One region of the Streptomyces sp. MI02-7b genome, then DNA from elsewhere that is predicted to be linked to it. Evidence: riboswitches for the same ligand, from Rfam matches in the RefSeq annotation. Region 1 holds a riboswitch; the other holds the start of a gene.

Region 1 (3,636 bases):
AACACATAGGCGCCGGGCAGGGCGATCGCCAGGGTGAGCGCGGTCGAGGCCGCGGCCTGCCAACAGGTGAACCACAGCACGTGCAGGATGTCGGGGTCGCCCAGCACGTCGGCGAACCGGCCGAGCCGCCACCGGCCGCCCTCGCGGAGCCCGCGGGTGACGATGGCGGCGACCGGATAGCCGAAGAACACCGCGAAGAAGGCGGCCGGCAGCGCCATCAGGCCGAGCCGCACGGCGTACGGCCGCAGGGCGGCCGTACGCCTCTGGCTCGTTCCGGTCACTTCAGCACGAGCGAGGACCACGTCTTGACCCACTGCTCACGGTTCGCCGCGATCTTCTTCGGCTCGACGGTGGCGGAACCGCTGATCACCGGCGCGTACTTGGTGAAGACCTCGGGCAGCTTCGCATCGTCCCGGACGGGGTTGACGAACATGCTGAGCGGCATGTCCTCCTGGAAGGTGCGGCTCAGCAGGAAGTCGACGAGCGCCTTGCCGCCCTCGGTGTTCTTCGCGCCGTCCAGCAGCCCGGCGAACTCGATCTGCCGGAAGCAGGTGGCCGTCGCCACGCCGGTCGGGCTCTCCTTGGGCTGCTCCTTGAGCGCGAGCACCTCGGCGGGCGGGCTGGACGCGTACGACACGACCAGCGGCTTGTCGCCCTTGCCGCCGCCGGCGCCCGAGAAGTCGTCGTAGTAGGCCTGCTCCCAGCCGTCGACGACCTGGACGCCGTTGGCCTTCAGCTTGGTCCAGTAGTCCTGCCAGCCCCCGTCGCCGTACTTCGCGGTGGTCGCCAGCAGGAAGGCCAGCCCCGGGGAGGAGGTCGCGGCGTTCTCCGTGACCAGCAGGTCCTTGTACGCCGGCTTGACCAGGTCGTCGAAGGTCTGCGGGACGGGCACCTTGTGCGCGGCGAACCAGGCGCGGTCGTAGTTGACGCACACGTCGCCGAAGTCGACGGGCGTGACCCGGTGCTCGGCGGCGTCGAGCTGGAGGGCGGCGGGGACCTTGTCCAGGTCCTTCGCCTCATACGGCGTGAACAGGCCGTTGTCCAGGGCGCGGGAGAGCAGGGTGTTGTCGACGCCGAAGAAGACGTCGCCCTGCGGGTTGCCCTTGGAGAGGACGGCCTGGTTGACCGCCGCGCCCGCGTCGCCGCCGCGCAGGACCTTCACCGTGTAACCGGTCTGCTGGGTGAAGGCCTTCAGCACGGCCTTCGAGGCGGCGAAGGAGTCGTGGCTGACCAGAGTGACGGTCTTGGAACCGCCGCGGGAGGCGTCATCGTCGCCTCCGCCGCAGGCCGCGAGGGACGCCGCGCCCAGCGCGACGACGAGGGCGGTGCCGGCGGCACGCCGACGGATGGTGCTCATCAAGTGACTCCCTACGCCGGTATGACCCGGATCAGGTTCGAGGGTCTGCGGCCGTGCCGCACTCTCAGCGCTGTGTGCGCTCCCCTGTCGGATGTTCTCTTGTCGACCGACCGTTCACGGCCGTTCACGGCAAACCGCCGCAATCGACCGCCACCCTAGCAAGCGCCTCTCAGCGCTCGGAAGCCGCCAGCTGCCCGCAGGCCCCGTCGATCTCCTGACCCCGGGTGTCCCGCACGGTCACCGGCACGCCGTGCGCCTCCAGCGCCGCGACGAAAGCCCGCTCGTCCTCGGGCCGCGACGCCGTCCACTTCGAGCCCGGCGTCGGGTTGAGCGGGATCAGGTTGACGTGCACGCGCTTGCCCTTGAGCAGCCGGCCCAGCAGATCGGCGCGCCAGGCCTGGTCGTTGATGTCCCGGATCAGCGCGTACTCGATGGAGACTCGGCGCCCGGACACGTCCGCGTAGTGCCACGCGGCGTCCAGCACCTCACGCACCTTCCAGCGCGTGTTCACCGGCACCAGAGTGTCGCGGAGCTCGTCGTCGGGCGCGTGCAGCGACACCGCGAGACGGCACTTGAAGCCCTCGTCCGCGAACCGGAGCATCGCTGGCACCAGGCCGACCGTGGAGACGGTGATGCCGCGCTGCGACAGCCCCAGCCCGTCCGGCTCGGGGTCGGTCAGCCGGCGGATGGCACCCACCACCCGCTTGTAGTTCGCCAGCGGCTCGCCCATGCCCATGAAGACGATGTTCGACAGCCGCGCCGGCCCGCCCGGGATCTCCCCGTCGCGCAGCGCGCGCATGCCCGCCACGATCTGGTGCACGATCTCGCCGGTGGACAGGTTCCGGTCCAGCCCGGCCTGCCCGGTCGCGCAGAACGGGCAGTTCATGCCGCAACCGGCCTGGGAGCTGATGCACATCGTCACGCGGTCCGGGTAGCGCATCAGCACCGACTCGACCAGCGTCCCGTCGAACAGCCGCCACAGCGTCTTGCGCGTCGTGTCGTTGTCCGTGCTGCTGTGCCGCACGACCGACATCAGGTCCGGCAGCAGCCCTTCCGCCAGCTTCCCGCGCGCCGCCGCCGGAATGTCCGTCCACGCGGCCGGATCGTCCGTGTACCGCGCGAAGTAGTGCTGCGACAGCTGCTTGGCCCGGAACGGCTTCTCCCCCAGCTCCGCGACCACCTCCCGCCGCTCGTCGGGCGTGAGGTCGGCAAGGTGCCGCGGCGGCTTCTTGGCGGCGCGCGGCGCGACGAAGGTGAGTTCTCCGGGTGCAGGCATGGTGCGTCCAGTGTCGCAGATCGTTTGGGGCCGCCCGGTTCGGCCTGGTGAGGCCCCCGTCACCCTCGGGCGTCCCTCCTCCGCCGGGGCGGCGCCTCGTCCGGACGTCGAGTCCGGCCTTCACCTGGTGACTGCGTGCGGCGTGCGGCGTGCCGGAAGACGTGTCGCCGGAGGCCGACGGGCGACGATCCCGGCGACACCGCGCCTTGCCGGTCACCGGACGTCGAGCGCCCACCGTACGTACCGGTCCTTGGGCTCGAACCCGGCCTTCTCGTAGATCCCGAACGCCCCGCTGGGATTCGCCGAGTCCACGCTCAGGCTCGCCTTCCCGTAGCCCTGGTCGGCGGCGCGGCGCAGCGCGTGACCGATCAGCCCGCCGGCGACGCCGCGTCTGCGGTACTCCCGGAGCGTCCCGATGAGCATGAAGTAGGCCTCGCGCACGCCGGTGGCCGCCGTGTCGGCGTCCCACGACATGGTCACCAGCATGCCCGCCGGGGCTCCGTTCGCCACGTCCCGGAGCAGGAAGCTGACCTCGGGCCGGAAGCTGTGGTTGGTGATCTTGTTTTTCCAGGTGTCCGCGGGCACCGGGACGGTACCCCAGTGGTCCTTGAACGCCTCGTTCCGGATCATCCGGAACTCCTCGTCGTTCTGCTCCGACCACGGCTCGACCCGCAGCCCGTCGGGGATCGCCGTGTCCGGGATCTCGCCGCGCAGCGGGTGCTCCATGGACTGGTAGTAGCGGGCCGGCGCGAACCCCTGGGAGCGGAAGAGCTCGGCCGCGCCGGGGATGTGCTCGCACTGCTGGGCCTCCACCACGAGCTTCAGCGTCGGGTGATGCAGCGCGTGCAACGCCTTCGCGCCCGCCGTCCCGGCCTTCAGCAACACGGTGCCGATGCCCTGGCGACGGTAGTCCGGGTGCACCCCGCCGTCGACCATGACCCGGTGTGTCCCCTCGGCGGTCGGCTTGTACACGGCCTTCGTGTAGCCGACCATCACGTCGCCG
Region 2 (3,636 bases), on a different contig from region 1:
GGAAGGCCTCCGCACCCCCGCGGACCTGCACGATCACCTCGCCGACCAGCTCCGGGCCGACCGTGCCGGTCACCCTCCCCTGAAGCCCGATCACCTCGCCCACCCCCCCCGTACTCGCGCAGCTCAGCGCGCCCGCCGCCGGCGGCGCCCGCCGCCCGTGGGGACAGTGTCCCTCCCCGGGCGGTCCGCCGACACCACCAGCGCGGCCAGCGCGGTCGTCAGGGGCACGGCCACCACCAGCCCGATGCTGCCGACCAGGGTCCGGACGATCTCCTCGGCGACCAGCTCGCTGCCGGCCACCGCCAGCACGCCGCGCTGCGCGACGGAGAAGAGCAGCAGCAGGGGGAGCGCGGCGCCCGCGTACGCCAGCACCAGGGTGTTGACCACCGAGGCGATGTGGTCGCGCCCGATGCGCATCGCCGCCCGGTACAGCTTCCGCGGGCCGGCGCCCGGATCGGCCTCCCGCAGCTCCCACACGGCCGAGGTCTGGGTGACCGTCACGTCGTCCAGGACACCGAGCGAGCCGATGACGATGCCCGCCAGCAGCAGGCCGTGGATCTCGATGCCCGGGTAGAGGTCGTGGATCAGCCCGGTCTCGTCCGAGGTGTTGCCGCTCAGCACCGCCCAGTCGATGAACACCGATCCCAGCAGCGCGATCAGCAGCAGCGAGCAGAGCGTGCCGAGCACGGCCACCGAGGTACGGGCGTTGAGACCGTGGCACATGTAGAGCGCGATCAGCATGATGGCGCTGCCGCCGATGACCGCGACCAGCAGCGGATCGCTGCCGTGCAGGATCGCCGGGAGGATGAACAGCGTCAGCACCGCGAAGCTGATGATCAGCGCCACCAGCGCCAGGATCCCGCGCAGCCGTCCGACCAGGACCACCGCCGCCGCGAAGAGCCCGGCCAGCAGCCACAGCGGCAGCGACCGGTCCACGTCGGCGACCGAGTACTGCAACTCCTTGGGCGCGGCGGGCGCGTAGGTCAGCAGGACCTTCTGCCCCTGCGTGTAGTGCCGGGTCTGGCTCGGCTGCACGATCTCGGTGAAGGTACGGCCGGTGTCCTTGCCGGAGGTGACCTTGATGGTCGCCCGCTCGCAGATCGACGGGGCCGCCGACGGGGCGGGCGAGGGGCCGCCGGACGGCGTCGCGCCGGGCCCGCCCGGGCTGTTCGGCACCGCGTTGACGTCCGCGCACTTGACGTTCTCGACCCGCACCACGCGGCCCGACTGGGTCTGCTGGTCGAACCCGACGCCCGTGCGCTTGTGGGCCGGCACCCCGTTGGGCCAGAGCACCACCAGGCCGACCACCACCGCGGCGACGAACGGGATCAGCACCGCGGCGATGACCTTCCGCAGGTGCCGGGAGACCGGCGGCACGGGCCCGTGGCCATGGCTGTGCCCGTGACCGTGCCCGTGCCCGTGGTCACGACCGTGCCCGTTGCCGTGCTCGGGGGGCTGGGGTTGCGCATGAGGGGAGTCCACGCGCCGATCATCCCAAGGCCCACTGGTGTGCGCCGGAGAAGACCCGCTAGCGTGGTCGCACCTTTGCACACCGCGGGAGCTCGGAGCACCGGGCTGAGAGGGCGCTGAACGGCCGAGGGCCACCAGCTGCGCCGACCGCTGAACCTGTTACCGGGTAATGCCGGCGTAGGGAGTGGGTCTCATGACCATGCGCGATGCGAACGCGCGCGAAATCGGCTGGCACAAGGGCTATGTGACCGGGTCGCGCCCGGACATCGAGGTCCCCGTCCGCCGGGTGCACCTCACCAATGGCCGCGACGTGACGCTGTACGACACCTCCGGTCCGTACACCGACCCCACCGTCACCACCGATGTGCGCCGCGGCCTGGAGCCGCTGCGCGAGAACTGGATCGTCGCCCGCGGCGACACCGACGCGTACCCCGGCCGTCCCGTCCGCCCCGAGGACGACGGCATCAAGCACACCGCACCCCGCGGCGGGCTGCGCAATCTGGACGCCGTCTTCCCCGGCCGCCCGCGCCTGCCCCGGCGCGGACGGGAGGGGCGGGCGGTCACCCAGCTCGCGTACGCCCGGCGCGGCGAGATCACCCCGGAGATGGAGTTCGTCGCGATCCGCGAGGACGTCGCCCCCGAGGTCGTCCGCGAGGAGATCGCGGCGGGCCGGGCGGTGCTGCCGGCGAACGTCAACCACCCGGAGACCGAGCCGATGATCATCGGCAAGCGGTTCCTGGTGAAGGTCAACGCCAACATCGGCAACTCCGCCGTCACCTCCTCCATCGAGGAGGAGGTGGAGAAGATGACCTGGGCCACCCGCTGGGGCGCCGACACGGTGATGGACCTGTCCACCGGCCGCAACATCCACACCACCCGCGAATGGGTGCTGCGCAACTCCCCCGTCCCCATCGGCACCGTCCCCCTCTACCAGGCCCTGGAGAAGGTCGACGGCAGGGCCGAGGAGCTGACCTGGGAGATCTACAAGGACACGGTCGTCGAGCAGGCCGAACAGGGCGTCGACTACATGACCGTCCACGCGGGCGTCCTGCTGCGGTACGTCCCGCTGACCGCCCGCCGCAAGACCGGCATCGTCTCCCGCGGCGGCTCGATCATGGCGGCGTGGTGCCTGGCGCACCACAAGGAGAGCTTCCTCTACGAGAACTTCGAGGAGCTCTGCGAGATCCTCGCCGCCTACGACGTCACGTACTCCCTGGGCGACGGCCTGCGGCCCGGCTCCATCGCCGACGCCAACGACGAGGCCCAGTTCGCCGAACTGCGCACGCTCGGCGAACTCAACACCGTCGCGAAGCGGCACGGCGTGCAGACCATGATCGAGGGGCCTGGGCACGTCCCGATGCACAAGATCGCCGACAACGTGAGACTGCAGCAGGAGATCTGCGAGGAGGCGCCGTTCTACACCCTCGGTCCGCTGACCACCGACATCGCGCCCGCCTACGACCACATCACCTCCGGTATCGGCGCCGCGATGATCGCCTGGTGGGGCACGGCCATGCTCTGCTACGTCACCCCCAAGGAGCACCTCGGCCTGCCTGACCGCGACGACGTCAAGACCGGCGTGATCACCTACAAGATCGCCGCCCACGCCGCCGACCTCGCCAAGGGCCACCCCGGCGCGCAGGACTGGGACGACGCGCTGTCCGACGCCCGCTTCGAGTTCCGCTGGGAGGACCAGTTCAACCTGGCCCTCGACCCGGACACGGCACGGGCCTTCCACGACGAGACGCTGCCGGCAGAGCCGGCGAAGACGGCGCACTTCTGCTCCATGTGCGGCCCGAAGTTCTGCTCGATGAAGATCTCCCAGGACATCCGGAGGCAGCACGGCGGCACGGCCGAGGAGATCGAGGCCGGTATGGCGGGGAAGTCCAGGGAGTTCGCGGCGGCGGGCAACCGGGTGTACCTGCCGATCGCGGAGAGGGGCGGCGGGTCGGCCGGCTGACCCGGCCGCATCAGCGGAGGGGGCCCGCCAGGCGACCAGTCCCGGCGGGCCCGCCTCCGCGAAACCCACCGCGAACGGCTTGCCGCCGTCGTCCGAAGGTCAGTTGGGCGCGTGGTCGGGGCCGCCGTAGTCCGGGCTGGAGAAGTCGGGGCTGGAGAAGTCGGGACTGGTGAACCGGTGCCCGGGTTCCGGGGAGGACTCGGGGC

Evidence for each region. Region 1 has a riboswitch for thiamine pyrophosphate ahead of PV364_RS11285 (thiamine ABC transporter substrate-binding protein). Riboswitches for the same ligand answer to the same signal wherever they lie in the genome.
Region 2: linked by a shared signal. The riboswitch ahead of thiC (phosphomethylpyrimidine synthase ThiC) and the one ahead of PV364_RS11285 (thiamine ABC transporter substrate-binding protein) in region 1 are both predicted to bind thiamine pyrophosphate.

The regions. Positions count from the first base shown of each region.
Region 1 is NZ_JARAWX010000006.1:28,535-32,170, forward strand. Features, by position in the region: gene PV364_RS11280 (iron ABC transporter permease) at 1-218, opposite strand, end outside; gene PV364_RS11285 (thiamine ABC transporter substrate-binding protein) at 278-1,357, opposite strand; TPP riboswitch at 1,349-1,453, opposite strand; gene rlmN (23S rRNA (adenine(2503)-C(2))-methyltransferase RlmN) at 1,527-2,633, opposite strand; gene PV364_RS11295 (GNAT family N-acetyltransferase) at 2,847-3,636, opposite strand, start outside.
Region 2 is NZ_JARAWX010000020.1:129,640-133,275, forward strand. Features, by position in the region: gene PV364_RS29225 (hypothetical protein) at 1-94, opposite strand, end outside; gene PV364_RS29230 (YibE/F family protein) at 124-1,482, opposite strand; TPP riboswitch at 1,545-1,672, shown strand; gene thiC (phosphomethylpyrimidine synthase ThiC) at 1,664-3,430, shown strand; gene PV364_RS29240 (hypothetical protein) at 3,530-3,636, opposite strand, start outside.